4 regions of the Mesobacillus jeotgali genome follow, and region 1 is predicted to be linked to each of the others. Evidence: riboswitches for the same ligand, from Rfam matches in the RefSeq annotation. Region 1 holds a riboswitch; each other region holds the start of a gene.
What was found. A riboswitch is a leader RNA that binds a small molecule or an ion and turns the genes downstream of it on or off. The one in region 1 is predicted to bind thiamine pyrophosphate.
Positions count from the first base shown of each region.

Region 2: another riboswitch for thiamine pyrophosphate. It lies ahead of thiT (energy-coupled thiamine transporter ThiT); the one in region 1 lies ahead of FOF60_RS07110 (ABC transporter substrate-binding protein).
Region 3: another riboswitch for thiamine pyrophosphate. It lies ahead of FOF60_RS14645 (YkoF family thiamine/hydroxymethylpyrimidine-binding protein); the one in region 1 lies ahead of FOF60_RS07110 (ABC transporter substrate-binding protein).
Region 4: another riboswitch for thiamine pyrophosphate. It lies ahead of tenA (thiaminase II); the one in region 1 lies ahead of FOF60_RS07110 (ABC transporter substrate-binding protein).

Region 1 covers NZ_CP109811.1:1,434,747-1,442,173, reverse strand. Annotated here, with positions in the region: gene FOF60_RS07130 (TatD family hydrolase) at 1-335, opposite strand, end outside; gene FOF60_RS07125 (ABC transporter ATP-binding protein) at 322-1,083, opposite strand; gene FOF60_RS07120 (ABC transporter permease) at 1,080-1,841, opposite strand; gene FOF60_RS07115 (thiamine-binding protein) at 1,838-2,131, opposite strand; gene FOF60_RS07110 (ABC transporter substrate-binding protein) at 2,134-3,135, opposite strand; TPP riboswitch at 3,262-3,369, opposite strand; gene FOF60_RS07105 (DUF2515 domain-containing protein) at 3,443-4,630, opposite strand; partial or broken gene FOF60_RS07100 (manganese catalase family protein) at 4,778-5,632, shown strand; gene FOF60_RS07095 (LAGLIDADG family homing endonuclease) at 5,941-6,213, shown strand; gene FOF60_RS07090 (hypothetical protein) at 6,210-6,947, shown strand; gene FOF60_RS07085 (UPF0489 family protein) at 7,267-7,427, opposite strand, start outside.
Region 2 covers NZ_CP109811.1:1,143,882-1,151,308, reverse strand. Annotated here, with positions in the region: gene feoB (ferrous iron transport protein B) at 1-1,359, opposite strand, end outside; gene FOF60_RS05730 (FeoA family protein) at 1,359-1,583, opposite strand; gene thiT (energy-coupled thiamine transporter ThiT) at 1,851-2,447, opposite strand; TPP riboswitch at 2,557-2,663, opposite strand; gene FOF60_RS05720 (histidine kinase N-terminal domain-containing protein) at 2,922-4,052, shown strand; gene FOF60_RS05715 (dicarboxylate/amino acid:cation symporter) at 4,105-5,379, opposite strand; gene FOF60_RS05710 (GNAT family N-acetyltransferase) at 5,504-6,064, shown strand; gene FOF60_RS05705 (ATP-binding protein) at 6,083-7,150, opposite strand.
Region 3 covers NZ_CP109811.1:2,865,337-2,872,763, reverse strand. Annotated here, with positions in the region: gene FOF60_RS14675 (class I SAM-dependent methyltransferase) at 1-320, shown strand, start outside; gene FOF60_RS14670 (ferritin-like domain-containing protein) at 386-814, shown strand; gene FOF60_RS14665 (c-type cytochrome) at 1,021-1,899, shown strand; gene FOF60_RS14660 (energy-coupling factor transporter transmembrane component T family protein) at 2,225-3,004, opposite strand; gene FOF60_RS14655 (ABC transporter ATP-binding protein) at 2,991-4,667, opposite strand; gene FOF60_RS14650 (ECF transporter S component) at 4,651-5,247, opposite strand; gene FOF60_RS14645 (YkoF family thiamine/hydroxymethylpyrimidine-binding protein) at 5,247-5,849, opposite strand; TPP riboswitch at 5,953-6,051, opposite strand; gene FOF60_RS14640 (hypothetical protein) at 6,660-6,848, shown strand; gene FOF60_RS14635 (hypothetical protein) at 7,023-7,265, shown strand; gene FOF60_RS14630 (hypothetical protein) at 7,335-7,427, opposite strand, start outside.
Region 4 covers NZ_CP109811.1:2,339,245-2,346,671, forward strand. Annotated here, with positions in the region: gene FOF60_RS11905 (TraB/GumN family protein) at 1-337, shown strand, start outside; gene FOF60_RS11910 (hypothetical protein) at 1,158-1,298, opposite strand; gene FOF60_RS11915 (hypothetical protein) at 1,381-1,860, opposite strand; gene FOF60_RS11920 (DUF2935 domain-containing protein) at 2,000-2,812, shown strand; gene tenA (thiaminase II) at 2,896-3,567, opposite strand; TPP riboswitch at 3,647-3,756, opposite strand; gene FOF60_RS11930 (hypothetical protein) at 3,930-4,145, shown strand; gene qoxD (cytochrome aa3 quinol oxidase subunit IV) at 4,407-4,706, opposite strand; gene qoxC (cytochrome aa3 quinol oxidase subunit III) at 4,708-5,313, opposite strand; gene qoxB (cytochrome aa3 quinol oxidase subunit I) at 5,303-7,282, opposite strand; gene qoxA (cytochrome aa3 quinol oxidase subunit II) at 7,272-7,427, opposite strand, start outside.

The sequences.
Region 1 (7,427 bases):
CGATAAGGAAACCTGCTGCCTTTTTCCTTCTTCCGGAGGTAATAAGGCAGTCCAACTTCACCGACAGCGACCATTTTTTCCTGATTTGTTTCAATCCAATTTAACAGTTCCGCCACTTCATTATCGGTCGGCAGAGGCTGTTCGGGATGGAAGCCAAAAGAGGGATAAATATTTGGGTGTTGGTCAGCCAATTTTAGGTTTTCTTTGCTGGATAAAAGGTTCATTGAGACTGTTATCATACCTTCTACCTTATTTTCTGCTAACGTTTTGATAATTTGATTTTGATTTTTTTGGGTATATTTATCAAAATGAATATGAGCATCAAACACTTTCATGCAACCCGCCTGCCTTCAAATCGTCGTATATTTCCCTTTTCAGCTCGAGAAACTCGTTTTCCATAAGCAATGTGTCTGTTCGCGGCCTCTTAAAAGATACTTTAATCTCACGAATGATTTTAGCTGGCCTAGGAGATAAGAGATAGATCCGATCAGATAAAAAAATAGCCTCTTCAATGTTGTGGGTAATAAACAAAACTGATTTCCGCTTCGCTTCCCAGATTGATAACAACCACTTTTGCATATCAAATCGGGTGAATTCATCCAGTGCCGAAAATGGCTCATCAAGCAGCAATACAGATTTTGGACTTAGTAATGCTCTTAAAAATGCGACCCTTTGTTTCATCCCACCTGAAAGTTGATGGGGATAAGCATCTTGATAGTATGTTAGGTTTATTTTCTTTAACCAATTTTGAGCCTCACGTTTATCAGGCTTCTGGAACAATTCCTGGCCAAGCAAAATGTTATCAGTTACCGTCCTCCAGGGTAAAAGCGAATTCTGCTGGGGCATATATGCTATATTCCCTGTTTCCCCATTAATTTTCCGGTCATCAAGAAACAGCATGCCTTCCTCAGGTTCAAGTAAGCCGCCTATACATTGAAAAATAGTGCTTTTACCACTTCCAGAAGGTCCAATAATGGAAACAAATTCTCCCTCTTTAACATAAAGGGAGAGATCATCAAGCACCACTCCTGTGTCTTTGAAGGATTTGCTGACGTTTTCAAGTCTGATTTTCACTTCCATCATTCCTCACCTTTGACCTTCCATTTAATCAAATTCTTTTCTATCATCACAATTACACTATAGAGCAGCATGCTGAAAAAGATAATAATAAAAATGGCAATAAATACACGGTCTGTCCTGAAGGATGAAGAAGATAGTGTCATGAAAACGCCAATCCCCTTCTCCGCTCCCAGCCATTCTGAAATAACCGCACCCATGACGCTATAAGTCGCTGCTATTTTCAATCCTGAGAAAAGAGGGGGCAGTGCATTAGGAAGCTCAAGCTTCGCAAATGTCAGAAATCGTGTAGCGCCTGACATCCTCATGTAATGGAGAAGTTCTCTCGGAACATTGCTGAAACCATCCAATGAGGCAATAGTGACCGGGAAAAAACAAACTAAAATGATGATGAGCAATTTAGGCAAAAAGCCGAAACCAAACCAAATGACCAACAGAGGAGCCAAAACGATAATCGGTACATTTTGCGATAGAATCAACAATGGATACAATGCGTTTCTCATAGAAGGTATCAAGTGGAGTATCATGGCAATCAAAAATCCGATCATTGATCCCAGTAAAAGCCCGGTAATCGCCAATGTCAGGGTTGCTCCTATGTCCGGCAAAAATAAAGGATAACTCCCTGCCGCTTCCTTGAAGATGACAGAAGGGGCAGGCAGCAGCCATGCCGGTATTTCCTGTACACGAGTGATCATTTCCCAAAACAAGAAGAAAAGGAGGAGAACCAAAAATGGCCGCCATCCTTTATTCCATAATGTATTCATTGCCGATATTTCTCCGTCAGCCTGCCCATCGTAATTCCATCTGGCTGATATAAGACTTTCACCTGGGAAATGACATTCGGAGCTCCAAGTTCAATCATTTTCTTGTTCATCTCGGCTATCACCGCTAACAGATGCTCCAGTTCACCCTCCATCGTTGTTTCCAGCGGATGGACTTCATAATTTACACCGGACCGATCAATGATTTTGATTGCCTCATCCACCAATTCAATGACCTCCTCTGCAGAAGAAGCTTTAGGTATGATTTGTACACTTACTAACGCTGTTGCCATCATTAGTTCCTCCCTTCTGGTAAAAATTCATTGGTAAAGGCTTTTTCAGCTTCTAATTCCTTCTCTAGAAGGTTATTCTCAAACATCCACTCACTGTAATTCTGCCAAACCTCCAGCTTTTGCTCACCCCAGCGTTCAGCGTCATCCTGGTATCTAGGGGATAGCCATTCCTGACTCCTCTTCACCAGTTCTTCATCCAAATCAGGTACCGCCTTAATCAGAATTTCTGCACTGTCAGCTGGGTGCTCAATTGCAAATTCATATCCCTCTGTAAGTGCGGCCATGAATTCTTTGACTGTTTCGGGATCATCTTTGATCATTTTTTCATTTGTGGTAATAACCGGTGTATAGTAGTCAAGCTTCTTTGAAAAATCTGTTAAATAAACCATATTGATTGATTCATTACGAATTTCCGCCTCAACTCCTGTCCAACCATAATAAATCCAGGCGAAATCAATGTCACGATTTACCGCTGTAAAAAAGTCAGAGTCTCCCATATTCACAACCTTCACTTTCTCGACATCTGCATTTTCTTGCTTCATCAATGAATTGATGACAGCTTTTTCAATTGGCGATCCCCAGCCGCCATAGGTTTTACCTTCAAAGTCCTTTGGTGAAACTATATTTTTAGCCTTCGGTGAGGCAAATCCTGATGTATTATGCTGAAGAACAGCTGCCAGTGAAACAAGCGGAATCCCCTGGATTCTAGCCTGCGTAATTCCTTCCTGGTAACTTACTCCGAATTCCGATTTTCCAGAAGCGACAAGCTGGTCTGCTCCCGCTTCACCCGGAAGGATTATCTTTACGTCCAAACCATGATTCTTGAAATAGCCTTTTTCTTTTGCCACATAAATTCCCGTGTGATTTGTATTCGGCGTCCAATCAAGGACAATTGACACCTTCTTCAATTTGTCTTCTTTCTCCCCTGATGACTGACTTGAAGAACAGGCAGCCAGGCCCCAGACTAACAAAAAAGCAGAAAACAAGATTAATAATTTCTTCATGTACTTCCCCTCTTCTCTATTTGTTTGACAATGGAGGCGGAAAAGGAGGCTAAGGTGATGTTAGTAAAATAAAAAATGCGCTCAGGGAATCCCAAGCGCATGAAAAAATCCATAATAAACGAAAAACGTCTATCAGAAGATGTTCCCTACGCTGGTACTAGCCAGATCAGGTTAAAGGGTCAGCATCTATGGACACTTTCTCAGCCGGCACTACCGGCTCCCCTACATTTCCTATTCTCCAATTGTCATCTCTACTATATAGAATGTTTTATGATTCGTCTAGAAAAATAAACCATTTTTTTAACCTCTAATCAAGAATTGAAATAATCTTCTTCGCAAAAGCGACAAGTTCCAGCTTTTCGAGTGTCTGACAGTATTCATATTCTATATTTCCAATCGAAGGTTCCTCTATTTCTTCCAGAAACTCCAATACTTTAAAATCACCGAACCAGTCTCCAGGTTCTGCTTCAGGTTGATTACTGTTTTTCCAGACATTCTGGAGTTTTGGGCTGTAGATTCTTCTTGCCCCTGGTTTTACTTTGCATGAACTGAGTTTAATTTGATATTTAAGTCCAGGGATTCCTTCATGCACATCGTTGAAGATATGGGGCCAGTAATCTTTTCTTGAGCCTGTATGGGGGTTTGCCATGGCCCACTCTTCCACTTTTTTCAATACCTCCTTATCAAAAAGGATCGCATACAACCTTTTTCCTAATTGGATTCGTTCATGCAATGATTGAAACTGATTCACTGTCTGTCCAGCCAGTTTAGTCACACCATAGTCATTGTAGGGAAATAGAATTTGATTGAAGGACAAAAAATCCTGTATCTCAAACTCCAGGGTATTGAATACATCCTTGATATAGTTTTGGTTTTGGATAACTCTATTTTCAATATAGTTCTGTTCATTAATAATCAGGCCTATTGTCAGCAGGGATGAATCAGACGATTCCCAATAATAATTCCATATCGTCTCAATAAAGATCGAAACATTAAAGTGGGGGAGCAGCGTGAATAACGGTTTTTTCCTATTAAGACTTTCTTCATAAAGCAGCAGCTGAGGAAAAGCATCCTGGAAGATCAGCCAATTGCCTCGTTCAAGAAATGAGAAAAACGAGCTTTTTTCTTTTTTGGATAATAACCTTGTTAGCAGCTCTGCTTTTAAATCTGTCATGCTCCAGCCGCCATTCCTGGAGACCATATGGGCCAGGAACGCCCACTGGATTTCCGGGTGCTTTTTATAAAAATCCAGATAGGCTTTGGTTCTAGTTATATTGTTTTTATTTAGTTCCTTGGTCTTCAACTTTATCTCTTGTATGATTTTTCTCTCTTCTTCTAAGGGGTTCTTAGTCAAACTCTTTTTTTGCCTTTTTTGCAAATTTTCATGAATCACTTCAATAGGCGACTTTACTTTTCTATTAAAAAAGAATATTGTCCCTTCCCCCTTATTCTGGATTCGGATTAAATCATCACAACAAATAAGTTCCTTTTTCATTCTATTTCTTTCTAATTAAATAAATGAGCTAATCACAAAAGAAATGCAGTTGGAAATCTCCCCTCAGTTTACAGGTCCAAGTTCCTTAAACTTAAATAGCCCATATCATAACAGTGGAGTGTGAATTTTGTTTGGGGGAGGAATAAGATGTTTTATCACGTAAAATAATTACAGTATCAAGCAAAACCGGAAAGGCCAGACCCTGTCTATGCTAAAAAGCTGCAGGAAGTTATTGGTGGACAATTCGGGGAAATCTCGGTTGCCATGCAATATTTATTCCAGGGTTGGAATACCCGCGGTGATGGGAAATATCGGGATCTCTTAATGGATACCGGAACAGAAGAGCTGACCCATATTGAAATGCTTTCTACCATGGTCGCCAGGCTTTTAGATGGTGCACCTGTTGGCGCACAAGAGGAAGCCGCAAAGGATCCTGTAATGAAAGCGATCTTAGGAGGCATGAACCCACAGCATGTCATCGTATCAGGTTTGGGCGCCATGCCGGCTGACAGTGTGGGAAACCGTTGGACTGCTGATTACATCATCGCCAGCGGCAATCTCCTCGCAGACTTCAGGGCTAACCTGAATGCTGAGTCCCAGGGCAGGCTTCAGGTAGCAAGACTATATTATGAAACGACAGATCGCGGCGTAAGAGATATGCTTTCCTGGCTGCTGGCAAGAGACACGATGCATCAAAATCAGTGGATCGCAGCCATAAAGGAATTGGAAGCAAAGGAAAATGTAGTAGTGCCAAGCACCTTCCCGAAACACCTGGAAAAACAGGAAGTTTCCTACGTGCTGTTTAACCTTTCAGAGGGAGACGAAAGTGCTGCGGGCAGATGGGCAAGCGGAACCAGCATGGACGGCCTCGGCACATTCCAGTACGTCCAAAATCCTGCACCATTTGGACCAAAGCCTAAACTTAAACCAGCACCGCCTTATATTTTTAACACACCTCCTGCTGTTTTGCGAACTGAACAGATACCGCCAAACTTGATGTGAGAAATACAAAGACAAAAAAGCTTCAACCCTTAAGAAAAGGATTGAAGCTTTTTAGTATGATTCCTACTGGGTTCGAACCAGCGACCTCTACCCTGTCAAAGCGAATGAAGCGAGATCCAGATTATTAAATATGATAGGTTAGACCATTATTATTTGAAAAACGTTTATATTATAATGGTTTCCTGATTTTAAAATAATATAGGTTAGACCTAATATATCGAATGGCACCAATTTGGCACCAACATAAAACCCCTTAAGGAACTTATGACAAGCTTCTAAAAAAATCGTACTTAGGGGAATAATAAATAATGATAAGAAAATTTTTATTAGATGAAAATTTCTTTGGTAAAATTACAACAGAGGAAAAAGCTTATTGGCTTGGATTTATTTTAGCTGACGGAAGTGTAAGCAAGGAAAATCGTAGAAATTGTATAACACTTAGTCTATCAAGAAAGGATAAAGAACACCTTTATAAATTTAAAAAAAGTATTAAAGCTACATATGACATCAAGGACAAAATTGTTTATTTAAAAGCTAAAGAACACTCGATTCTGAATTTAGGATATATAGCAAAAAAATGAAGCATGACTTAATTTCATTGGGATGTGTCCCCTTAAAAACCTACAAAGCAACTTTTCTTAGAGACATAGATCATGATTTAATTCACCACTACGTTCGCGGCTACTTTGATGGTGATGGCTGCCTTAGTACCACAAGAAATACTTGGAGAATTGATATTGTCGGAACAAAAGATATTTGTGATTATATATTAAGTATTTTCAAGAATCTTACGGGATCAACAGTAAAGGTAACTCCTAAAGGGAATTGCTATTATTGTTCCATTAGCGGTATAAATTACGTTAAAACCATAATGGACTGGATATATGCTGATGCAAGTGTTTACTTAGAAAGGAAATATGGCAAGTATTTAGAATTGCAGAAGGCTTTTATACTGGCGGAGGAACGTAAAATGAGGCTTTGGTGTGAATTGAGCAAATCTATGACGGGAAGAAAACTTACGACAACTACTAAAGAGAAGTTGAGTATTGCACATCGGGGTAAGAAAAAAAGCCTAGAACACAAACAAAAAATAAGAGCCTCAAATAAAATAAGGTTAGAGAACCCTAAATTAAGAAAGTTAAGAAGTGGCGATAACTCGCCAGTTTCAAAATTAACTTCTGAAAAAGTCAAGGCCATTAGAGAGGAATTTCTCCATTACAAAACTCCTCAAAAACAACTAGCCATAAAAAACGGAGTAAGTTATTCAACAATAAAAGATATTATCAGAAGAAGAACATGGAAGTACGAAGAATAGTCAAGAAAACACAGGAATTTTTTTATAAAATCACAACATCTCGCATACCCAATAGGAAATTGGACCTTAAAAGAAAATACCATTGCTATTCAAATATTGAATAGCAATGGTTACACTGCCCTTTTTTAGAAAAGCGCTTGTCCCAATTTTCGTTAGATACTTCTAAGTTAACTAAAATTGTCAAAACAATTACTTATGTATCTAATTAGGTACTAAGTCTTAGTTATTTAATTTTTTCTAACTAAAAGTTAATGATTAATATTAAACTATATCTGGTTCCCATATTCAACTTTGTAAATTATGATTCGGTACCATAAGATCATGTAGTTGCCCGTTTAATATGGATTAATAAATGTTCCAATAACTTTTCACTCGATATTGAATGATCATCAACCTTCCATCTGGAAACATAATCAGGCTCCATTGCAATAGTTATTATTTTTGCCTTTCTTATTAATCTATAAAAAGTTTCAGTATCTT
Region 2 (7,427 bases), 290 kb from region 1:
TGCTTTATATTCTACAAAAAACGCTCCGACAAACAAGGCGTAAACAGGCAGCCGCGCCGAGCATGACATAAGCGGCGTCAACAGTATGGTCATCAGCCTTTCCTTCGGTGTCTCAATGGTCCTTGCTGCCATGATGCCAGGTACATTACAGCCAAATCCAATCATCATCGGAATGAATGCCTTTCCGTTCAAACCGACGGATTCCATCAATCGGTCCATAACCAGCGCGACACGGGCCATATACCCTGAATCCTCCAGCAAGGATATGAAGAAGAACAAAATGAAGATTTGCGGCACGAAGACGAGGACTCCCCCTACCCCGGCTACAATTCCATCAAGAACCAGGTCCTGGATGAATGATGAAGCACCGGCTGCAGACAGTGCTGCTGTGATTCCCGATGTTACTGGTCCGGACAGGAAAGATTCCAATGCGTCTGACAGCGGGAAGCCAAGCCAGTCAAAGGTAAGCATGAACATCATGTACATCAGTACAAGAAAAATCGGGATTCCCAGGAATTTATTCGTTACGAGCATGTCAACCTTCTCTGTCAATGGAATCTTTTTATTTTCCGTTGAGGTGGCTGCCTCTGTTACTATTTTATCAATCGCTTCACTGCGTTTTCGATGGATGATCTGGTCAAGCGCTTGTTTGCTGCCCAAGTTTTGCTGTTCAGAAATAGAAACATGGTTAACCAAGGTGTCAATCTCACCCGATGGCAAAATAGTTTCTAAATAGCTTTTCACATAGGGATTGCCTTCAAACAGCTGAAGTGCAAGCCATCGAACCGGGTGTTGCGTCTTTCCGGCCAGTTTGTTCTCAAGCTCCAGGATGCCCGCTTCAATCGCTTTTCCATAATAAATGAGATTCGACTTCCCGATACCAATAACTCCGCCAGTCACCAGCTCTGCAAGTTCATTACACCCTTTTCCTGACCTGGCAACAACAGGTGCTACTGCCACGCCCAATGATTGAGACAGTTTAGCAATATCAATGTCAATACCACGGTTTTTAGCCACATCCAGCATGTTTAAGCCAATAATGACAGGTGCACCGTATTCCAACAGCTGCATAGTAAGGTGGAGATTGCGCCTTAACTGAGAAGCGTCCAGGATATTGAGAAGTTTTTCGAATGGTTCATTCAGGAAGAAATTCGTTACAACACCTTCATCTTTAGAAAGTGGATTGAGGGTATACACCCCGGGAAGGTCAATAAGCTGGTCCCTGCCATTTTTAAGTAATCCAACTTTCTTTTCGACCGTTACCCCGCTCCAGTTGCCGACATATTCATAGGAACCTGTTAAGTTATTAAACAATGATGTTTTTCCAGTGTTTGGATTGCCAATGAGCGCAATATTCATCATACTCGCTCCACTTCAATCCTTAGGGCTTCTTTGCGGCGGATACCGATGCATTGCCCGCAGGATTCAACCATGACTGGGCCGCCAAAAGGCAGTATGCATTTTACGCACACTTCAGAGCCTTCTGCTATTCCCAAATCAAGCAATCTTCTTCTGACAAATTTGTCAGCACTTGCAATATTCATGATCCGGCCTTTTTCACCAGTCTTTAATTTTCCCAGCATAGCCATCACCTTTTTTTAGTTTAATAGTTATGATAAAACTCTTTGATGATTCTTTTTTCTAAATGAGAATGATTATCTTTATTTAACCAGTTGACGGCGAGATACACTGTGACATAAATCACTAAGATTACGCTTGCAACGTATATTTATTGCAAACTCCATATAATTGACAATATTTTCACCCACAATCACTTCATTTTCATCATATACCCTTATAGGTATAAAGTGCGCATAAAAAATAGGAGAGCTTTTCAGCTCCCCCATCTGCTACATTTTATTGCTTACAGGTGTCGACTTAACCATTCTCGATGGTGCGTAGCCGATGACCAGAATAATGATAATGGCACTTAAGATCATGCTCGGAATCATATAGGTACCGTTATAGATTATTGAATAAAGCCACGCTGGCTGTCCTTCTGGCGCCCAGACTCCAAAAAAGATCCAGCCCGAAAAGAAATGAGCGATAAAGCGAAGCAAGCTTCCAATAAAGGTACCGGCGATGATCAAACCAATCCACTTTGTCTTATTTCCATTCTGGATATTTTCCTTGATCTGCCTCGCAAAAATACCGGCAGCTCCCAGTACAGTAAATGCAACCACATAATCAATGAATCCCTGTACAGGGTGGTATATTTGCGAGAAGCCAAGGATGAATTGCAAAAGTCCGAGCAGCAGCCCGGTTATTGCGCCGCCTTTTATTCCCCAGCGGAACGCCATCAGGAATACAGGCACCATCGCAATCGACACTGATCCTCCCTGGGGCCAGATTCTTGAAAATAAAAATCCGGAAAATAAATCAAGCAAATAAGCCAGTGCGGAAAATACGGCTATTTCCACTAAAAAGAGAGTTTGTTTTTGTTTCATGTTATGTTCCTCCTTCTTTTCAGAATGAGGTCCGTTTCTACCACGCCTTTTCTGCTTCAGAAACAAAAAAAGCAATCGTGGGGATCGATATAGGATTCCCAAGATTGCTTTCCTATCGCATCCACATTCCTTCGCTAGCATTAACTAACAGGTTCAAAGGGTAAGAACTCGGCCGCTCACTCTCAGCTACTTTACGCAGCTCCCCTTGTGGTTATTATTTAGTTTCTACACTATGAATATACTACTTCTGCCATTCAATAACAAGTAGAACCTGTCAGCAGACTCTGCACTTCCCAATTAATGTCGATGGAACAATAGACAAAACTCTTTCATTGTTGCTAAAAAAGTCGGTCTTTTGTCACGATTTTAGCTATTCGACGTGATTCAGCGCATGTTCTTAATATTCGACAAAGGGATTTCGGGTTTTTCCTCGAATCTTTAATACCGAAATGAAAAACTGGGGGACTTAATGAAATGCTGCCAATTACGGATAACCGATTGCTTAGCTTCCTGACTAGTGAAAAAGAAAACCTGATAGCTGACTGGACGGAAAAAATAATCGTCTCAGAAGATGATCCATATAAAGAGAAAATAAGCAAGAACGCTGAGAGAATGTATGCAGTCATTCTCTCGGTGTTTTCTAGGACAAGCGAAGAATTGGAAGAACATATTCAGGAGCTTGCTTTCATGGTCGGAGAAGAACGGGTTCGTGCTGACATTAACATTGGCGATTTTGTCTATAATGTCAATTCCGGACGCTCCGTTTTATATAAACATCTTCATAAAATGAATATGGAATGGACAGAAATGCAAGAGGCCATCAACTCGATCAATTACTGTTTCGATACCTTTTTATATTACGCTGTATCCTATTATAATGAACAGAAAAACAAGATTATCGAGGAAAAGAACCAGTTCATCGATTCAACGCATAAAGACAGGCTGACATTGCTTGGGCAAATGACGTCTAGCTTCATCCATGAATTCCGCAATCCGTTGACTTCTATTCAGGGCTTCATCCAGCTCTTGAGATCTGAACACCAAGATATGAAGTATCTCGATATCATCTCAAGCGAGCTTGAGCAGCTGAATTTCCGAATTTCACAATTCTTGCTGCTGTCAAAAAAAGAGCTGATTGGAAAAGAAAAGACACATTTCTCTTTAAATAAAATGATTGATGAGGTTTTAAATTTCCTATATCCCAGCATCCTTGACACGAATGTCCGCGTGATCAAAGAGGTAGCAGAGGATATGGATTTGTACGGCTATGCTGATGAAATCAGGCAGGTCCTCATCAACATCATCTTTAATGCCATTGACGTATTGAGCCAATACCGTGATGACCCACAGATTGAAATCAAAGGATTTTTCGTGAATGATACCCATATCAAAATAGAAATTTCGAATAATGGGCCAATCATACCCGACCATTTGCTAAAAACCATCTTTGAGCCATTCGTCACGACCAAAACACTTGGAACCGGACTTGGGTTGTTCGTCTGCAGGGAAATAATCGAAAAGCATAAAGGCATACTTGCCTGTTCATCAGAACCTGACAAGACGTCTTTCATTATGCTGCTGCCTTTGACAAGAATCGAAATCTGACATATAACCTGAACAAGAAGACCCCGCCGGCAAAGGCGGGGTCTCTTCTACTTTAATCTAAATATTCAAGAGAGCGGTTGTCTGCCATATTTTTAACTTTGCTTTTCTCCGGTCTTACTTGATGCTTTTTCTCAGTTTCAGAGACGATGACCGCACAAGCTGCATCTCCTGTAATGTTGACAGCGGTGCGAGCCATATCAAGCAAACGGTCAATCCCGAGAATGAGGCCGATTCCTTCAACAGGCAGACCTACAGATTGGAGGACCATGGCCAGCATGATCAAACCAACACCTGGAACACCTGCCGTCCCTATACTTGCAAGCACGGCAGTCAAGACGACAGTCAAAAGCTCTGCCATTGTAAGGTCGGCACCGTATACCTGTGCGATGAATACGGTAGCTACACCCTGCATGATCGCGGTACCGTCCATGTTGATCGTCGCTCCGAGAGGCTGAACGAAGCTGCTGACAGATTCAGGGACACGCAGGTTCTTCTGAGCTGTTTCCATTGATACCGGCAGTGTGGCATTACTGCTCGATGTACTGAAGGCTACTCCCATAGCAGGAGAGAATTGCTTGAAGAACCAAAATGGGTTTTTCTTTCCGAGAAAATATACACCAGAACCATAAGTGATGAACGCATGGACAACTAGAGCCAGAACAACGACTAGCATGTATACTCCCATGGCCTTGATGGCATCGATTCCCTGGCTTCCGATAGCGGTTGCGATCAACCCAAAAGTTCCGTACGGAGCAAACTTCATGACAAGGCCGACCAGATACATCATGATCTCATTTCCCTGTTGTACCAGATTCAGAATACCTTTTGTTTTGTCACCAAGTGCCGTTAACGCAATACCGATGAAAATCGCCAAAATAATTACCTGAAGCATATTTCCGGTTGTCAGTGCTTCAAATGGATTTGCCGGAATAAGATTTAAAAAGGTTTCACTTACTGGCGGAGCTTCTTCAGCCTTGAATTCAGCTCCACTCGTGTCAAATTCGCCCATCAATCCTGGTTTTATAAGGAAGGCTAGAGCAAGGCCTATAGATATCGCAATCGCCGTGGTTCCTAAAAAGAAGCCCACAGTCTTTATGCCAATCCTTCCAAGCTTTTTCGGATCACCTAACCCCGATGTTCCGAGAATAATCGAAAACAGGACAATCGGTACAACAAGCATACTAATTAAGTTGATGAATATCTTGCCAAGAGGCGTGAACAAGAATTTATCTAAAACAGTGAATAATTCGGGTGAAAAAATGTTGAGGATCAGCCCGGTCATCGCTCCAAGTCCAAGGCCAATCAAAATCTTAGTGGTTAACTTCATAGTCTTCCTCCCAAAAAAAATATAAAAAAACAATGTAAAGCTTTATTCCCTCTTTTGGCCGAATTAAACCATGGCGGGTTGATTGGACAATAATGCCATCAGAATAAAGTTTCAGGAGGATTTTATGTCAGTTTTAAAAGTGGATTCTGAACTTGAGCTTCGTTTATTTGACCCGCGTGAAGCTGGAGAGTTGTTCTGGCTTGTGGATTCTAACCGCCGTTTTTTGCGGAAATGGCTTCCCTGGATTGACGGCATTCAATCACCAGGGCAATTTTTTTCAGTCATACAATTGTGGCAGAAAAACCATCAGGAAGGAAGCAGCACTCATTTTGGCATCCGATACAGAGGAGTCCTTGCAGGCAGTATCAGTCTGCATGGTATTGACTGGATTAACTCGCAGGCCAGCATCGGCTATTACCTTTCTGAGAAACTGCAAGGAAGAGGCATTACGGTCAGATCGGTGAAAGCAGTAATAAACCATGCTTTTTATGAGCTTGGACTTAACCGCATTGAGATCCGGTGCGGAAAGGACAATCATGCAAGCAAGGCAATTCCCAGTAAGCTTGGCTTTATCGAGGAGGGTGTCATACGTGATGGAGAATATTTAAATGGAAGCTTTCATGATTTGGTTGTTTACGGCCTCCTTTCAAGAGAGTGGCATAGAAGACATACTATTCATACTTGAATATCACTTTTAAGAAAGTCAGTGGATCGGCAGCTTGATGGTGAATGTTGTTCCGTTACAGCTTGACTCTACATTGATTTTGCCATGATGTTCTTCGATGATTTTATAGCAGATCATTAATCCCAGTCCGTTCCCATTCGCCTTTGTCGTAAAAAAAGGCTTGCCGATCTTGTCCAGATCCTCTGCAGGGATTCCTTTACCAGTATCAGTGATGGAAATGGTCAATTCCTCTTCTGATCTAGAAACCGCAATCGTGATCTCGCCTGGCAGCTCCATTGCATCAATCGCGTTCATCAGCAAATTAATCAGAACCTGCTTGATTTTATTCCCATCACAAAAAAGCACTCCATCTTCAAGTGTAGACTGCTTGGTTATTTCAACGCACTTCTTTGCTGCTTCAGCCATTAGAAGCGTAATAGCATGGTCAACCAATTCGTTCATATCAAAGGACTTAAAGTCAGATTTATGCGGCTTTGCCATAAGCATCAGTTCTTTTGAAACAGCCTCCATCCGCTTTATTTCCTCTTCCATAATCGCTAAATAGTTGTGGTTCAATTCTTGTCCAGCCTTCATGAGCTGGATGAAACCCTTCAGGCTTGTCAAAGGGTTCTTGATTTCATGTGCAATACCTGCTGCAAGCTGTCCAACAACATTCAATTTCTCATACTCAAGGATGAAGTGCTCTGTTTTGATTTTTGCAGAAACATCACATGTCACTGAAAGCAGTTCTAATGGTTCATTTGTTTCGGGATGCCGTACAACCGTGATTTGTGAATTCACCCAGATATATACTCCGTCTTTACGCTTAATACGGTAAGTCAAACTGCATACTTCCTCAACTTCAGGCATGTCAGCATTCAAGATTCTTTTATAATCTTCTGCATGGACAAATAAAGTGTACAATTTTCCAAGTAATTCAGATTGCTCATAACCTAGCATGTGATAAACAGATGGAGAAACATATTTAATCAGACCATCCGGAGTTCTTTTACAAATAAAATCCATTGCCGGCTCTATCCAAATTTTCCCCTCTGTCTTTTCGACTTTATGTAACTTCTTTTCCAAACTGGATAAAAGAATACTCATAGTCAGCCTCCCTTTCATAAAATTTTACTGAATATTTAAATTTATTTCAATTTCTAACTGTTAAATCACACATAAAAGGGAAAATATTTACATTGGGAAATTTTTCTGACAACCATAAAAATCACTAATTTGTTAAAAACTGAATTTTCTAATATAATTGAACATAAACTTCATACTTTATGTGTCCGTTTCATACATTGATATCAAACCGTATTAATGTTCCCCTTAATTATTCTCGATATGGTATAATAAAATTTAAATGATAAAGCTGAGGTGG
Region 3 (7,427 bases), 1.4 Mb from region 1:
TCAATGATGGCGAGTTTGACACTGTTGTAGCCACGCTTGTTCTTTGTTCCGTAAGTGAGCCTCAAAAGGTTTTTCAGGAAGTGCGTAGAGTGTGTAAAAAAGGCGGGAAAATTGTCCTTTTTGAGCATGTCAGAACAGAATCAAAAGCGCTTGCTGCCATACAGGATGTCCTGACACCCGCGTGGAAACGTCTGTGTGATGGCTGCCACTTAAATCGTGATACTGGTCGCTTTATGAGGGAATCTGGAATCAAAGTGATCAAAGAAAAGAAGTATTTAAAGGGTATTTTTGTTGAGTATGAGGGGCTTAATCCGGAATAAATGGACCAAAGCACACCCTTCACTCCTCTCCATACACTGATACAAAGAATTTGGGGAGGATTGACATGTATCCATATTATGACCATTACAGACAGAACCAAAAGCTTGTCAGTGACCTGTTGAAAGCTATAAATGGAGAATACAGTGCAACACAATGTTACGCTAAGCTTGCAGAAATGGCGCCGAATGAGGAGCAGAGGGACCAAATCAATGAAATCCTGAATGATGAAAAAAAGCATTTGCGGCAGTTTACTCAGATTTATACAACACTGACAGGGAAGCGGCCGCCGCTGCAGATGACTGAAGAATGTAGTGACACATATCTAGAAGGAATCGAAGCATCCTTTAAAGATGAACAAAAAACAACTGATTTTTATCATGAAGTAGCAGATGAAGCGGCAGACCCGATCGTAAAAGAGGTTTTCAGGCGTGCAGCTTATGATGAGCAGAACCACGCCGTGTGGTTTTTATATTATTTAGAAATAGAAAAGTAGGAGCTGGAGAAAACCCAGCTCCTTTTTCCTATTCTTATAGTTTTCACTATTTCTACATATTTAATATAAAAATAGTAGTGTTATCTATACTATAATGGGTATAGGGAAATTGGATAGCAACTTGAATAATCTACATAAGGAGGAAATTATTATGAAAAACAGTCTTGCTATTATTATTGGATTTTTAATCGTAGGATCATTATTTGTTGGCTGGAAAATTAGCCAGGACCTGGGGCCGGCTGAAAACAGCAACAGCGCCTCAGCCGCAAACTGAGAGTGCAAGCAAAGAAATTGAATTCAACCCGCCAAGCATGGAGGATGTACCCGATGGTCCTCTTGGTGAAAGTATTAAATATGGACATGAGCTAGTCATGGAAACGAATACAGTGGCCGATGAGTACGTAGGCAATAATCTCTCATGTGCAAGCTGCCACGCAAATGGAGGTACAGTGAAAGAAGAAGCCCCGATGGTCGGGCTTTCTGCAGTCTATCCAGAATACAGGCCGCGCGAAGGTGAGGTTTACACTCTGGAAGATCGTATCAATGGATGTATGATTCGAAGCATGAATGGAAAGATGTTCCCGACTGACAGCAAAGAAATGCGCGCGATGATTGCTTATTTGCAATACATGTCAGAAGGGGTCCCTGCTGGAGCAGATCTTCCTTGGAGAGCGCCTAAAGAGCCGAAGCAATATCCAGTCCCTAGTGTTGAGGACGGAGAAAAGCTTTACGCACAATCTTGTGCAAGCTGCCATGCTGCTGATGGATCTGGTACTGGAACAAATACAGGACCTGCCGTATGGGGAGAAAATTCTTTCAACGACGGTGCAGGTATGTCAAGAATGACCAAAATGGCGGGATACGTTCAGAAGAACATGCCTAAAGGACAGGGAGGAACTTTAACTGATCAGCAAGCAATTGATTTGGCAGCATTTATCCTGTCGCATGATCGACCAGAATTCGAAGGGCATGAGGGCGACTGGCCGAAAGGCGGGAGACCTGCAGACATCATGGATAAAGAAAAACGTGAGCAAGTCAAAAACGGTACAATTGATTGGGAAGCAGTACTCTCGGTAAAAAATTAAGACTAGCAGAAACCCAGCACCTGCATTTGCAGGAGCTGGGTTTTATTATAGGATTAGAAAGTATAAAGTTTTTCACATAGATTAGTGTCTAGCTCCAGCGCCTAGCCCCTCGAGTCGCTTGTCTAGTTTCGCCTCCTAGAAACTCCGAAACTTCAACTCCGCCGGCAGAAGCAAAAAGCGCTTCTTTGTCGGAGTCTCCAGTTTCTGCGTTTCTGGGCAGTCGGCTACACATTTAGATTTCGGTCCGTCCAATGAAGTCAAAGATCGACTTCACCGGCCGGCCCTCCAGCGCTTGTCGGGGCTGAACAAGGCGCTTGCGCTTTTCTTATAATTCGCCTTTATACAATGAAAGGTAGCCAAGCTGGTGTGAGGTAAAAGCGCTCACGACAACAACGCTGATCAGTAAACATAACAACAACCAATCCTTTTTAGATATGGAGATTACTTTATAAAATTCTCGGTTTCTATCTCCAGTAAAACCTTTTGACTCCATTGCAACAGCTGTTCTTTCTGCTTTTCTGATCCCGCTTGCCAGCAGGGGGATTGCATACCTCTTGATTTGCTTTAGCTTATCCCGGAGAGTTATAGTTCTGCCTGCTCCTCGAATTCGATGGGCACTTCTGATAATACTGAACTCATCTTTTATTAAGGGGAGAAATTGATAACCCGCCATGATGGAATAGGCAATCTTGGGAGAAAGCCTGCATTGCTGCATCAAGCTAAGCAAAAAGTTAATCGGATTTGTCGTAAGGGCAAATAAGAGTGAAAGGGAAGCGAAACTCAATACTCTTAATCCAAGGGATATGCTTCTTTGGAATCCCTCCGCAGTAATGGTGATGAACCTCCATTCCCAGATGATACTGTCTCCAGGATCTACTCTCGGAAACAATAATGATGACCAGACATAGACAATCGCCATAAAGAGAAAAGGAGAGAATAACAGGATCCACTTTTTAAAACTTACCTGTGCAAAACTAAATGTGATCACTATGGTCAATACGAGACTTAACAAGGGCGTGACTGGATCGAAAAATATCGAAAGCAGCAAGATGCTGACGAGAATGCTCAGGGCCTTTATGCTAGGGTTCATCTCATTTAACAGCATATTTCCCCTCCAGCTGCATTTCTAATTCTTTGATGAATGGCAGTCTTAAACTTGCTTTTGCCAAAATTCCAGGTTGATTCCACAGCATTCCTGGAGCCCCGTAAAATATCATTTTTCCTTTTTCCATTACTAATACTTTGTCTGCGTAACGATCAACTAAATCCATATCATGTGTAATCATAATAATGCTTCCTGTCTCAGGTACCGCATTGACCGTAAAATCGATTATTTCCTTTGACGTGACAGCATCCTGTCCAAAAGTTGGTTCGTCCATAATCAGAACCTCCTGACCGTTCACCAGCATGACAGCCACACTCAGTCGCCTTTTTTGTCCCTGGCTCAATGAGAATGGGTGACTGTTAACGTGGTCAGCCATGCGAAGGGTTCTCAAAATATCTCTATTCTTATATCTTTGAGCCGTATGCTCTTTCGATTGAAGACTGTAATTTATTTCTTCCATCACGGAATCAGTAATAAATTGATGCTCAGGATTTTGAAACACATATCCGAGCCTGCTCCACTTTTGTTCCTCAGGCCAGTCTTCTAAAGAGTGACCTTGAAATTTTATGTCACCTCGTGATGGAATCAACCCGGCCAAACATTTTGAAAAAGTAGTCTTCCCGGATCCGTTTGAACCGGCTATTGCAATAATTTCACCACCATTAATCGATATAGAAATATCCTCGATTAATACATGATTCTCTTTCGAATAACTGACATCCTTCACTTCGAAAATGGCTGGAGAAGGATTCGGTTTTTGCTCGCGGCCATCCGTTTTTAAGAAATTCACTGTTTTCCCTAAATCTATACTATTTTCAATCAGTTCATCAATCGTCATAGGCAGGAAGGAGGACATTAGCAATCCAGCCTCCCGAAGCTTCAACCCTGCGTCAATAGAGCGGGGTAACCAAATCCCTTCACTTGCCAGTTCTTTTGCAAAATGATTAAAACAAACATCAGGCGGACCATTAAAAAACAGTTCACCCGCAGAATTCAATATGATGCAGCGATCCATCACTTCGAGCCAATGATCCAGGTTATGCTCGATAACTAGGATGCTAAACGAGTGCTCATTCTTTAATCTTTTTAACGTTTGGACCAATTCGAACCCTGAGGCGGGGTCCAGATTGGCAGTAGGTTCATCAAGTATTAATAACTCAGGTTCCATTGCCAGTGCACATGCAATCGCAAGCTTTTGCTTTTGCCCGCCAGAGAGTGAGTGGATCAGCCTGTGTTTAAAGTGCCTTATGTCTACTAAGTCTAGGGCATAATCTATTCTTTCTTTCATTTCCGATCTAGGAAATTGAATATTCTCTAAAACAAAAGCTAATTCTTCCTCGACAGTCAGCATGCAAAACTGAGAATCAGGATCCTGCATGACCAACCCGACTTTTTGATTTATCTTTCCGGACTCGAAGGAGGATAATTCCTTTCCTCTGAATTTTATGCTGCCGCTCATTATTCCATCAACAGACGCTGGATATAGATTATTCATACAGTATGCGAGTGTGCTCTTACCTGAACCGCTTGGACCCAGTACAAGAATGTTCTCATTTTCATTAATATCAAAAGTGATATTCTTTAAAATATCATCCTGATCCTCCTCAAATCGGAACGTTACGTTTGACACTTCAAGAAATGGAAGACTAGGCTGAGATATCATTGTTCTGCTTTGCCTTTCTGGCTTCCTTTCCAAGCGGGAAGCTATTCAACGCTCCTGTTTTAGCGAGGCTGTCGCTTATGTATTTACCTAGAAGACCCGCTAAGATTGCACCGCTAATAAGCCTGACGACAAACATGGCTGTTACATAACCAGGTGATAGAGCGGAGAAGCCGCCTAAAAAATAGCCCCATGCGAAGCTGGTGAGGGAAGACCCCATTCCTGCTGCTACAAGAACCCATGTAGAATAGTTCTTCCATTTGGTTGCCGCAAATGCGGCTTCTGCACCCAGTCCCTGGATAATACCGGCCAGGATCAGACGCGGACCAATAGCATTTCCAAGCATGACCTCGATTGTTGCTGCGATTGTTTCTGATAACACCGCTGCTCCAGGCTTCCTGATGATGTAGGCAGCTATGATGGAAACGATGAACCAGATCCCGAAGATCAAGTCATAGCCGATTAGTCCGAACATGCCTACAAGCACATTGCCGAGCTGTAAGAACAGGAGGTAGATTACGCCAAAAACAACTGCCAATACGGATAAAACTACAACCTCTCGAAGTTTCCAGTTTGCGAGCATTATCGTCCCTCCTTACGGGAAGGGCTGTTGGCGGACATGGTCACCGTCATAACAATATGTGAAGAATCACTGTTCCTGGCACCATCAAAAGCGTTTTCCATCCCGGTAAAAACCTTATTGGCGTCGCCGTCCAATCTTGAAGCATAATGAACTCCTCCGCTAAAGACTCCTTGTTGATCAACCGTTTTTATTTGATCCATGATTACATTCATATATCCGGGGATTCCCAAAGGATAGAGAGCAAACTGGGCTGCGACCTCCTGGTTGATTTTTTGAGAACGCTCCTCATTCATTAAATATGAATCTTCCGCCATAAAAGCATCCCCTGCACTGTCACCAGGACATCCATTTGAAAACGTGGCATTCAGGACCACATGACCTCCACCGATTGAAGCGTTCAGGAATATCGCTTTAACTACATCAAAAACATGTTCAGAACGTCCCCGGACACATGTGCTGACATCATCTGTCTTCATCCATACCTTTGATGTATCAACTTCCTTCAATGCAGAGAGAATAATGTCCACAAACCTGTCTGACATTGGGGAAATCGTAAACGTGGCCCCTGTAATCTCACTTGTACCGCAAAAAATTTCATTCATACCATTACATCTCCTTTGTTCACTTGATAAAAAACAAAAAACTGCATCCAGCGTGGTGGATGCAGTTGAATTCTATCGTCAGATAAAAAAAGAGATATAACGAAGAGCTTCGCCTGCACTTCCCCACGCTGGTATTATCCAGATCGGGTAATAAGGGTCAGAACAAAGTTCTTCTCAGCCAAAAGCTCCCCTAGTGCAAAAACCTATGCAGTTGTTGTTTTCAAAATCATCTTAATGTAAATAGGCTGTATTGTAAATGGCTAATTTTAAAAATTTGTATCATTCCGAATGGTTTCCAAAAACTTTTCTTTGGCAATAGCTCCCCAGAGTACCGAGGTCCATATTCAGCAACAGTTCCATTTCGCCTAGATCTTTTTTCGAAACGACAGGGTCACTTAAAGACCATTTAACAGTATAAACGAAATAGTAATCTTTGATTTGGCGAAATATAACGACCGAGTTTGGAAAAACGTCAAACTGCGCTTTAATATTATATCTCTTTGTGTAGGACCAATTTGTAAGCTTCATAGAAAATCTCCATGTCATTCAAATTTTAATAGGGCAACTGGGAAAAGCTCAAACAGTCATGTAACCCTAAATAATTCCCTCGTTAAAAACAAATCTTGATATAAATTACCCTGGAAGAGGATAGGAAAAACAACATAGTGTTGTAAGGTGATAGATTATGTTAAAATAAAGGGCGTTGCGGCTTAGTTAGCGACATATATCTACATACTATCAAACTGCTAGCAAATTGATGAATTGTATTTTTTTACATAGAATTAAAGGATTTGGAGGGAAATCTGTTCCATGAATGAGGCCCAGAGAATTCAATTGAATGTGAGAGTATCGAAGGAAACATCTGATAAACTAGATGAGATTGTCGAATATTATCAAGAGAATACAAAAATCGGCAGGATATACAAAGGCGATGTATTAACAGATATAATAGAAAAATCATATGAAATCATGCAAAAGCAAAAGAAGTTGAATAGATAAATCGGACTGAGTTCAAATATTAATTGTCCATGAAAAAAGATGTATGGGTAAATTAGACTATGCCAAATTGTCAAGGTTCAAATATGGCGAATTAGTGAACAAAACAGTTGCGTTAATCAATAATTAGTCGTATTATTTAAATAATCTGATAATACGATAAGGTGGTTTTTGATTATGATGCGAATGGCAATTGCAGGTGTAGCCGGCTTTGTCCTTGTGTTCATTGAGTCATATATTGTAATGGTATTCAAACAGTATGAGACGATTGAGTTCGGGGGGATGGCCCCGTTTGTCAGTGTCTGGTCGATGAACTTTTTCCTCGTTTTCTCGATCCTGACTCATATTAAATTTTGGTATGAAGAAAGAGAAGCACAGCGGGAAGAAGATGCAGCGGAAAGGGACCGGTTCATTAGTTAAAGCACTTTATGTAAATGTTTGCGTTACTGACCCTAAATAGGAAGAGAAAGGCGATTTGCCTTTCTCTTTTTATTTTGCTTTATTTTGATCTGTATCGATGCTGTCTCGTTCAGCCTCTTCAGCTGCTATCCTTAATTCCTGAAAAAATAACTGGTCATTGCA
Region 4 (7,427 bases), 900 kb from region 1:
CTGGATCTTATGGAATGGCAGCCTTTCCGCCCTGGGAGCAGCAATCGCAATGGGGCACCCATTGACCATTTTGACAGCTTTTATAGCAGCCCCGATAACTTCATTGAACCCTTTGCTTGCCGCAGGCTGGTTTGCCGGATTGGCACAGGCTTATATCCGGAGGCCTAACGTAAAGGACTTTGAGACACTATCAGAGGATATTTTTAGTTTAAAAGGATTCTGGCGGAACAAAGTCAGCCGAATCTTGCTGATTGTTGTACTTGCCAATCTGGGGAGCTCGCTCGGAACCTTCATTGGCGGCGCTGACGTGATCAGGGTCTTTATCGAGAACTTATAGGGATATGAACGAAATCATTTAGATTTCGTTCTTTTTTTATGTTTTTTTTATAAACTTCGCCTGTTTTACACAAGGTATGCTCAAAAGTCCTCCTGACGAGAACTTTAATGATCTGAACGCGGAATCTTCTTTGTAAAGCACCACCCAATGGTAAAACAGCCTTTTTTTCTAAAATAAAAGAAATATAAGAAGAAATTTGGCGAAAAAGGAGGAACTCTGTTACATAAAATGGAATATAAAAAGGGAAAGATTTTACAATGGAGTGATACTGTGAACGTTTTAAAACCTGCTTTGTCTATTTCAATCCTAATTCATTTCCTATACATAATAGGCATCCTGTTTTTTGCTTACTTTAACAACATGTTTTTAACCAATAACGCTTCTTTTATAGGTGAAATCCCAATCCTTTTGATGTTTTCAACTTTCGTTTTTACTGCAATCATCAGCTTGATCCTCTGGGTTATCAGAAGTACGAATTTAAACAGCTAACACAGCAAAAAAAAAATCATCCTCAAATGTGGGATGACTAGAAGGTGAATGTACAACTATGGTGAATGCTTACTTTTTCTTCTTTCTTTTCGAGTTCTTTTGGAAATCATTCTGTCGTTTTGCATCCTGTTTAAAAGCTTCCATTGCCTTGCTGTACAATAAACTCACCTTCAGCACCTCCTTCATTCATTCTTATTACCTTCGTTCCCGTTGACTATGGGTGTAAAACTTAAATTAGGAACAATTTTTAAAAAGGTATATTAGAAATTTTATGAAGGCAGAAACTTGTATTATGCAGAAAAGACGCCCAGATCATCTGGACGTCTTTATTTTACTTTTTATTTACTTGTTTGCCGCTTTTTTTCTGACTCTGCGATTTCGTATTTCCGACCTGAAACTCTGAGCCCAGTTCGATATCATTTCTTTTATCATGCTTTTCAATTTGTTCCCTTGTTTGATCTTTGTTGCTCATACCTTGTCTCGCCATTCTTTTCAGCTCACTTTCCTTCAATGTATCTAATAAAGCCTTATTATTATCTTCATTTAACAAAAAATTATTGATTGGTGATATCTGATTGTCCTCGTATTACTTTGTCATAAAAAACCTGGAATCCATATAAAACTAGGGTTTTAAATAAAAACACTATCGAAAGTTGGAATTTTGTTAAGCGTACCAATGAGACATAGCCAACTTTCTTGAAGATGTTCAGTCCATAATAAGTGAACAGTGAATCAATTAGGATATTGACCAATAAATAAAGGTTAAATTTTTTATAGGTGTATTTCATGATCCAAAATGACCCTATGAAAAATGGTCCCCAGATTAGGGGCATTTCAGCTAATACGTTTGGTTTAATTTTAAACGGAAACCACCACCACTTTCTTTTTTCAGCCAGCCTTCCTTCAAACATTAGATAAATTCCCATGAACAATGTACCGGGCAGGAACTTCCTGAACGTTTGTTTACCAAGAAGAGGCAGCGACAGCCAGGGCAGGACAGCCATTAGAAATATGTAAAGTTTTAAATTCTTCATAAGCAACTCCTTTTGGAATTGATTTTTTTAGTATCTCCACATCAGGATAAAAGATGAATGATATTAAAAATTTCTATCGATCATCATTTCTTACTCTTTTGAACAGTAAGTATAAGAAGGAAAAGGAGGGGGTAAAGGGATGATTTCTCTTTGGGATGAACATTCATTTTGGATTGAAATGCTGCAGGATCACGCTTATTTTGTCAGGGACGGTTTGTCTCCAAATGAATCGGAGTATGTGGAAATTGCGAGGCAATTTATACGGTTATATGGCGAACTTTTAGGCGAGTTACAGTCGATTCCTCGTCAAACAGGCTACCAGGACAGTCAAATGATTGATTTTTCAAGAAAAGCATGGCAGGTTGCTAAAAGCTATTATGATTTTGAAGGTACACTGCAATCATTACGAATTGATAACAAAGTTAACCTTAACTTGTCACCAACCTATTTAAACGGTACATTAAGTGAAAATCAGGAGTATTTACGGATATTGAGCTATCTGGTACAAGGCCAAGAACCAGTACGGTTGTCCGTTACACAGGTGATGGACCTTTGGCTTGAAGACCAGCTTGGCCACGCGGTACTTTTTGAAAATCTCCTCGATCCAATTGAAGTCGAAGCCAACATAGTAACGCAGGAGTACAAACGAAGATTTCAGCTTTACATTGTCCAGAATCACCATTTGAAAAATTATCTTCGGGTAAAACAGCCAGGCTTTGCCCGTCAGCAGGAATTCATCTATGAAGTAGGAAAGACGACGCTGGAAATGGATCATTATATTAGAAAGATGGTGGAAAAGTATAAGGCCAATACACTTTTGAATAAAACAAATCTCCGCTTTCTGGAGCATCACTTTCCAGAAACCTGTTACTTTCTTGCCAGTTTAAGCTACTATGAACCAAGGCTGCAGGCACAAGTCGGCAATTGCTCCTTGTCGAAGCCTTCCTTTTAGGCAAAAAACAACAGCATGAAGTGACCTGTTTGCACCCTGAATTAAAACAACGGGAAGGATCCCGTTGTTTTTTATGTTCGCTTTTACAATTCAATAGGCCATTTTTCTTGATTGTATGCCATGTCCCAAAACATGAATTCATACTGGCTGCTTATGATAAAATGCAGTTTCATTTTTTCTTTTTCTATATTTGACGCTTCCACTGCAAGCTGATCAAGCCTGTTTAGCTGCTCATTTACAAGTTCACTGAACCATTCTCCTCCATATGCTGCAATCCATTCTTGATAAATTTGGACATTGGGGGTGGATCCCTTAAACAATTGTCCAATTTCATGGTAAATCCAGTAGCATGGTAGGATGGCTGCGATGATTTCAGCCAGGCTTCCTGAAGCAGCAACTCGATAAAGATGGGAAGTGTAAGCATAGGCAGTAGGAGAGGGGTTAAACTCCGCTAGTTCTTGTTTTGTTACTTCCAGTTGCTTTAGAAAATTTTCATGCAAACCAAGTTCAGCCTCATAAGTCCCCATGGAATGGGCTGCCATTCTCGAAGTGGTGAACAAATCAGCTGCTCTTGACGCTGCGATTGCCTGTATCCTGGCAAAATGGGAAAGGTAATAGGAATCCTGTAAAACATAATAGCGAAAGGATTCCATTGCTAAATTACCATTTGCAATTCCCTGTACAAATGGGTGATCAAAATTTGCCCGCCAGATTGGATCAGCCTGTCTCTTTAACTCCTCAGTAAAACTCTTCATAAAAATCTCCTCCTCTTCCTGTTTAGCCCAATAAAAAAACCACTTTCCAAAGAAAGTGGTTTTATTGGCACAACAAAAAATGTCCCAAATTCCACTTTCCTACGCTGGTATAAACCAGATCAGGTTCCAAGGGTCTCAAAGTTTCACTTTAATCTCAGCCTTAAATCAAAGGCACCCCTAGTGGTAAAATACGGATATTTAGATTTCATCTGTAATCATAATAGCTTGGCTGTTGAAGAGTCAAGCTATTAAGGAAAAATAAATTGTGAAAAAATTTGGTGCTAATTGTGAACATTATGTGACATTTGTTTATAAATTCTGTTAATATTAAAATTACATACGAAAAAGTGGGGGAATGAGAAGTGGGAAAACTTCTTATGTATTTTTATTTAATCGTTGGATTGTATTGTCTTGTAAGCGGATTCCTGGCATTGATGTCACACGGATTCCAGCATGCAGTATTATCACTGTTTCTGGCAGCATTTAACTTCGCGATGTTCTCACTATTCAAGAAAGAAGGCAAACTGCCACGATTGCGTTTAATCAAAGGACGCAAAGGCGAGATGGCTAAAATTTAGTTCATTAATGAAAAGTGAAGGTTGTTTGAAGTAGAGTAAGGTTGGGACAAAATCCCGGCCGCCTAAGCAAAAGTTGTCCGAAGTAGGGGCATGTTCGGACAAAATCTCGTTGGCCCAAGCAAAGATTGTCCGAAGTAAGAGCATGTTCGGACAAAATCCAGCTGCCTCAACCGAAAATTGTCTGAATCAGCATCAATTATTCAAAATGAGCCCACAAAAAAACCAGGTCACCCCTGAGAGGATGCCTGGTTTCATTTCATTTTAATGCGAGTGTCCAGAAGTCATGACCCAGATGGATCCTGCAACTATGACAACTGCGATAAAAGCTGAATAAATGATATTGATATTATTGGTTACTTTATCATCGCCTTCATTGATGTGCATGAACATGTATAGCTGGATTCCGGCCTGGATAACTGCCAGTGTTCCGATGATCCACATGACTGCCTTCATTGAGAGTGAGCTCTGAAGGGCAATCCATGCTGCTCCGAATGTCAGGACTAGTGACATGAAGAATCCGATGACATGACTGATTGGGAAGCCTTTAGAATGCTTATCCATTTTACATCACCAACCCTTGTAAATAAACAAATGTGAAGATGAAGATCCAGACGACGTCAAGGAAGTGCCAGTACAGTCCGAAGATAAATGCTTTGCGGGCTGTAACAGGTGTTAATCCTCGCTGCAATATCTGGATGATCAGCAGGATAGCCCAGCCAATCCCGATTGTAACGTGCAAACCGTGTGTTCCAAGCAGAACGAAGAAGCTGGATAGGAACGCACTTGTCTGCATCGTAGCACCTTCATGGACATAATGGATAAACTCGCGAACCTCCATGAACAGGAAGCCGCCGCCCAGCAATAATGTGAATACGAGCCACATCAGCATGCCTTTAATATTGCTTCTGCGCATTTCGAAGATCGAGATTCCCATTGTAAAACTGCTTGTCAGCAGCAGGAAAGTCTGGATCATGACATCTCTTACAATAAAAATATCTTTTTGTGTAGGACCGCCTGCATATCTTTCACCGAGCACTCCATACACTCCGAAAAGGGTAGCGAACAGCACGATTTCTGCTCCAAGGAAGACCCAGAAGCCGAGGATATTCATCCTATTTTGTTCTGTCTGGTATTCAAGCGGTAAAGCTGCATTGACTTTAGCTGACATGGTTCTTCACTCCTTTGTTCGCGCCTTTTCTCCATTTGCTTTCTGTCTCAAAGATTTCATCCTTGTGGACATGGAAACCTTCATCATAATCAAATGAACGGAAGGCAAGACCAGCAAGAATACCTAGAGCGGCAACTCCGGCTGCAATCGTCCACTCGAACACAAGCAGGAATCCAGAAATTCCAAATACGACACCCATATAAATTGGAATCCATGTATTGCTTGGCAAGTGGATTTCTTCAATCTCATCTTCAGCAAGCGGCCGAAGTTCATTGTTCTTTTTCATGTGCCAGAATGCATCAAGCTTCGTAACCTCTGGCAGTGAAGCAAAGTTATAATGCTGTACAGGTGTTGCAGTAGCCCACTCAAGTGTTCTTGCATCCCATGGGTCATTGCCGATATTACGTTCAGCGTTACGTGCGCTCCAGTAGATGTTGTACACAAGAGCCGCAAAGCCTGCCGCAAGAATTACTGAACCAACAGCAGAAATCATCATTAATGGACCAAACCCAGTTTCAGCTGAGTAAGTGTACGCGCGGCGGACCGCACCGTCAAGTCCAAGGAAGAACATTGGCATGAACGTTACGTTGAACCCAACAACGAACAGCCAGAAGTGCCATTTGCCGATTTTCTCATTAAGCATATAGCCAAACATTTTTGGCCACCAGAAGTAAAGACCGGCAAAGATCGGGAACACAACGCCCGGAATCAATACATAGTGGAAGTGTGCCACCAGGAATAATGTGTTGTGATACTGATAGTCTGCTGCAGCCATCGCCAGCATGACACCAGTAACACCGCCGATAACAAAGTTAGGAACGAACGCCAATGCCCAGAGCATGGCAGTTGTAAACTTAATCCGGCCTTTTCTCATCGTGAACAGCCAGTTGAAAACCTTAACCCCGGTCGGGATGGCAATTGCCATTGTCGTGATCGAGAAGAATGAGTTCACGCCGGCGCTGTTGCCCATTGTGAAAAAGTGGTGAACCCAAACGAGCATACTTAGCACAGAAATCATCACGATTGAGATGACCATTGATTTATAGCCATACAAAGTTTTACGTGCAAAAGTCGAGATAATATCTGACAGCATACCGAATGCTGGCAGAACTACGATATAAACTTCAGGGTGTCCCCATAGCCAGAACAGGTTCGCCCAGAGCATATCCATACCGCCGCCGGAGATGGTAAAGAAGTGAGTACCGAACGTGCGGTCAAAAGTCATCAATGCCAGTGCTACTGTAAAAATAGGGAAGCTGGCTACGATAATGATTGATGTGATGAAAGATGTCCAAGTGAACATCGGCATCTTCATCAAGGTCATGCCTTTAGTTCTCATTTTTAACACTGTGACAACGAAGTTAATACCTGTCATCAAAGTACCGGCACCTGCTATTTGCAAGGCAACTGCGTAAAAATTATTCCCGATGCCCGGACTGAATTCTTTACCGGCAAGAGGGAAGTATGATGTCCATCCCGCGTCAGGAGAACCGCCAATGATGAACGATATATTGAACAGCGCTGCACCGCTCACAGTCAGCCAAAAGCTAAGGGCATTCAGCTGTGGGAAGGCAACGTCACGTGCACCAATCTGCAGCGGAATTACAAAGTTCATGAGGCCAATCAGCAGCGGCATCGCAACGAATAGAATCATGATGACGCCGTGTGTGGTGAATACCTCGTTATAGTGCTGTGCGTTAAGGAAGTCATTTTCCGGGACGGCTGTCTGGCCCTTCATCATCAGACCATCGATACCGCCGCGGAGAAACATCACGACGCCAAGCAGGATATACATAATCCCAATCTTCTTGTGGTCAACCGTAGTAAACCACTCCGACCAAAGGTAATTCCATTTTTTAAAGTAGGTAAGACCTGCTAATGCACCAACTAATGTCAGGGCAATCCCGATTTGTGATGCGAAAATTAATGGATCACCGGTTACGAAAAATTCATCCCACTTAATGCCCACTGTGGTCACCCCCGTGTGAATCTTCAGTTTCAGATTCTTTATGGTTCATATTTTCATTGTTTTCGTGATTAGAATTCTCATTGTTTCCATCTTTATATTTGTAATTGTCTTTGTCCTCAAAGATCTTTCCTGGCCAGCCATGTCC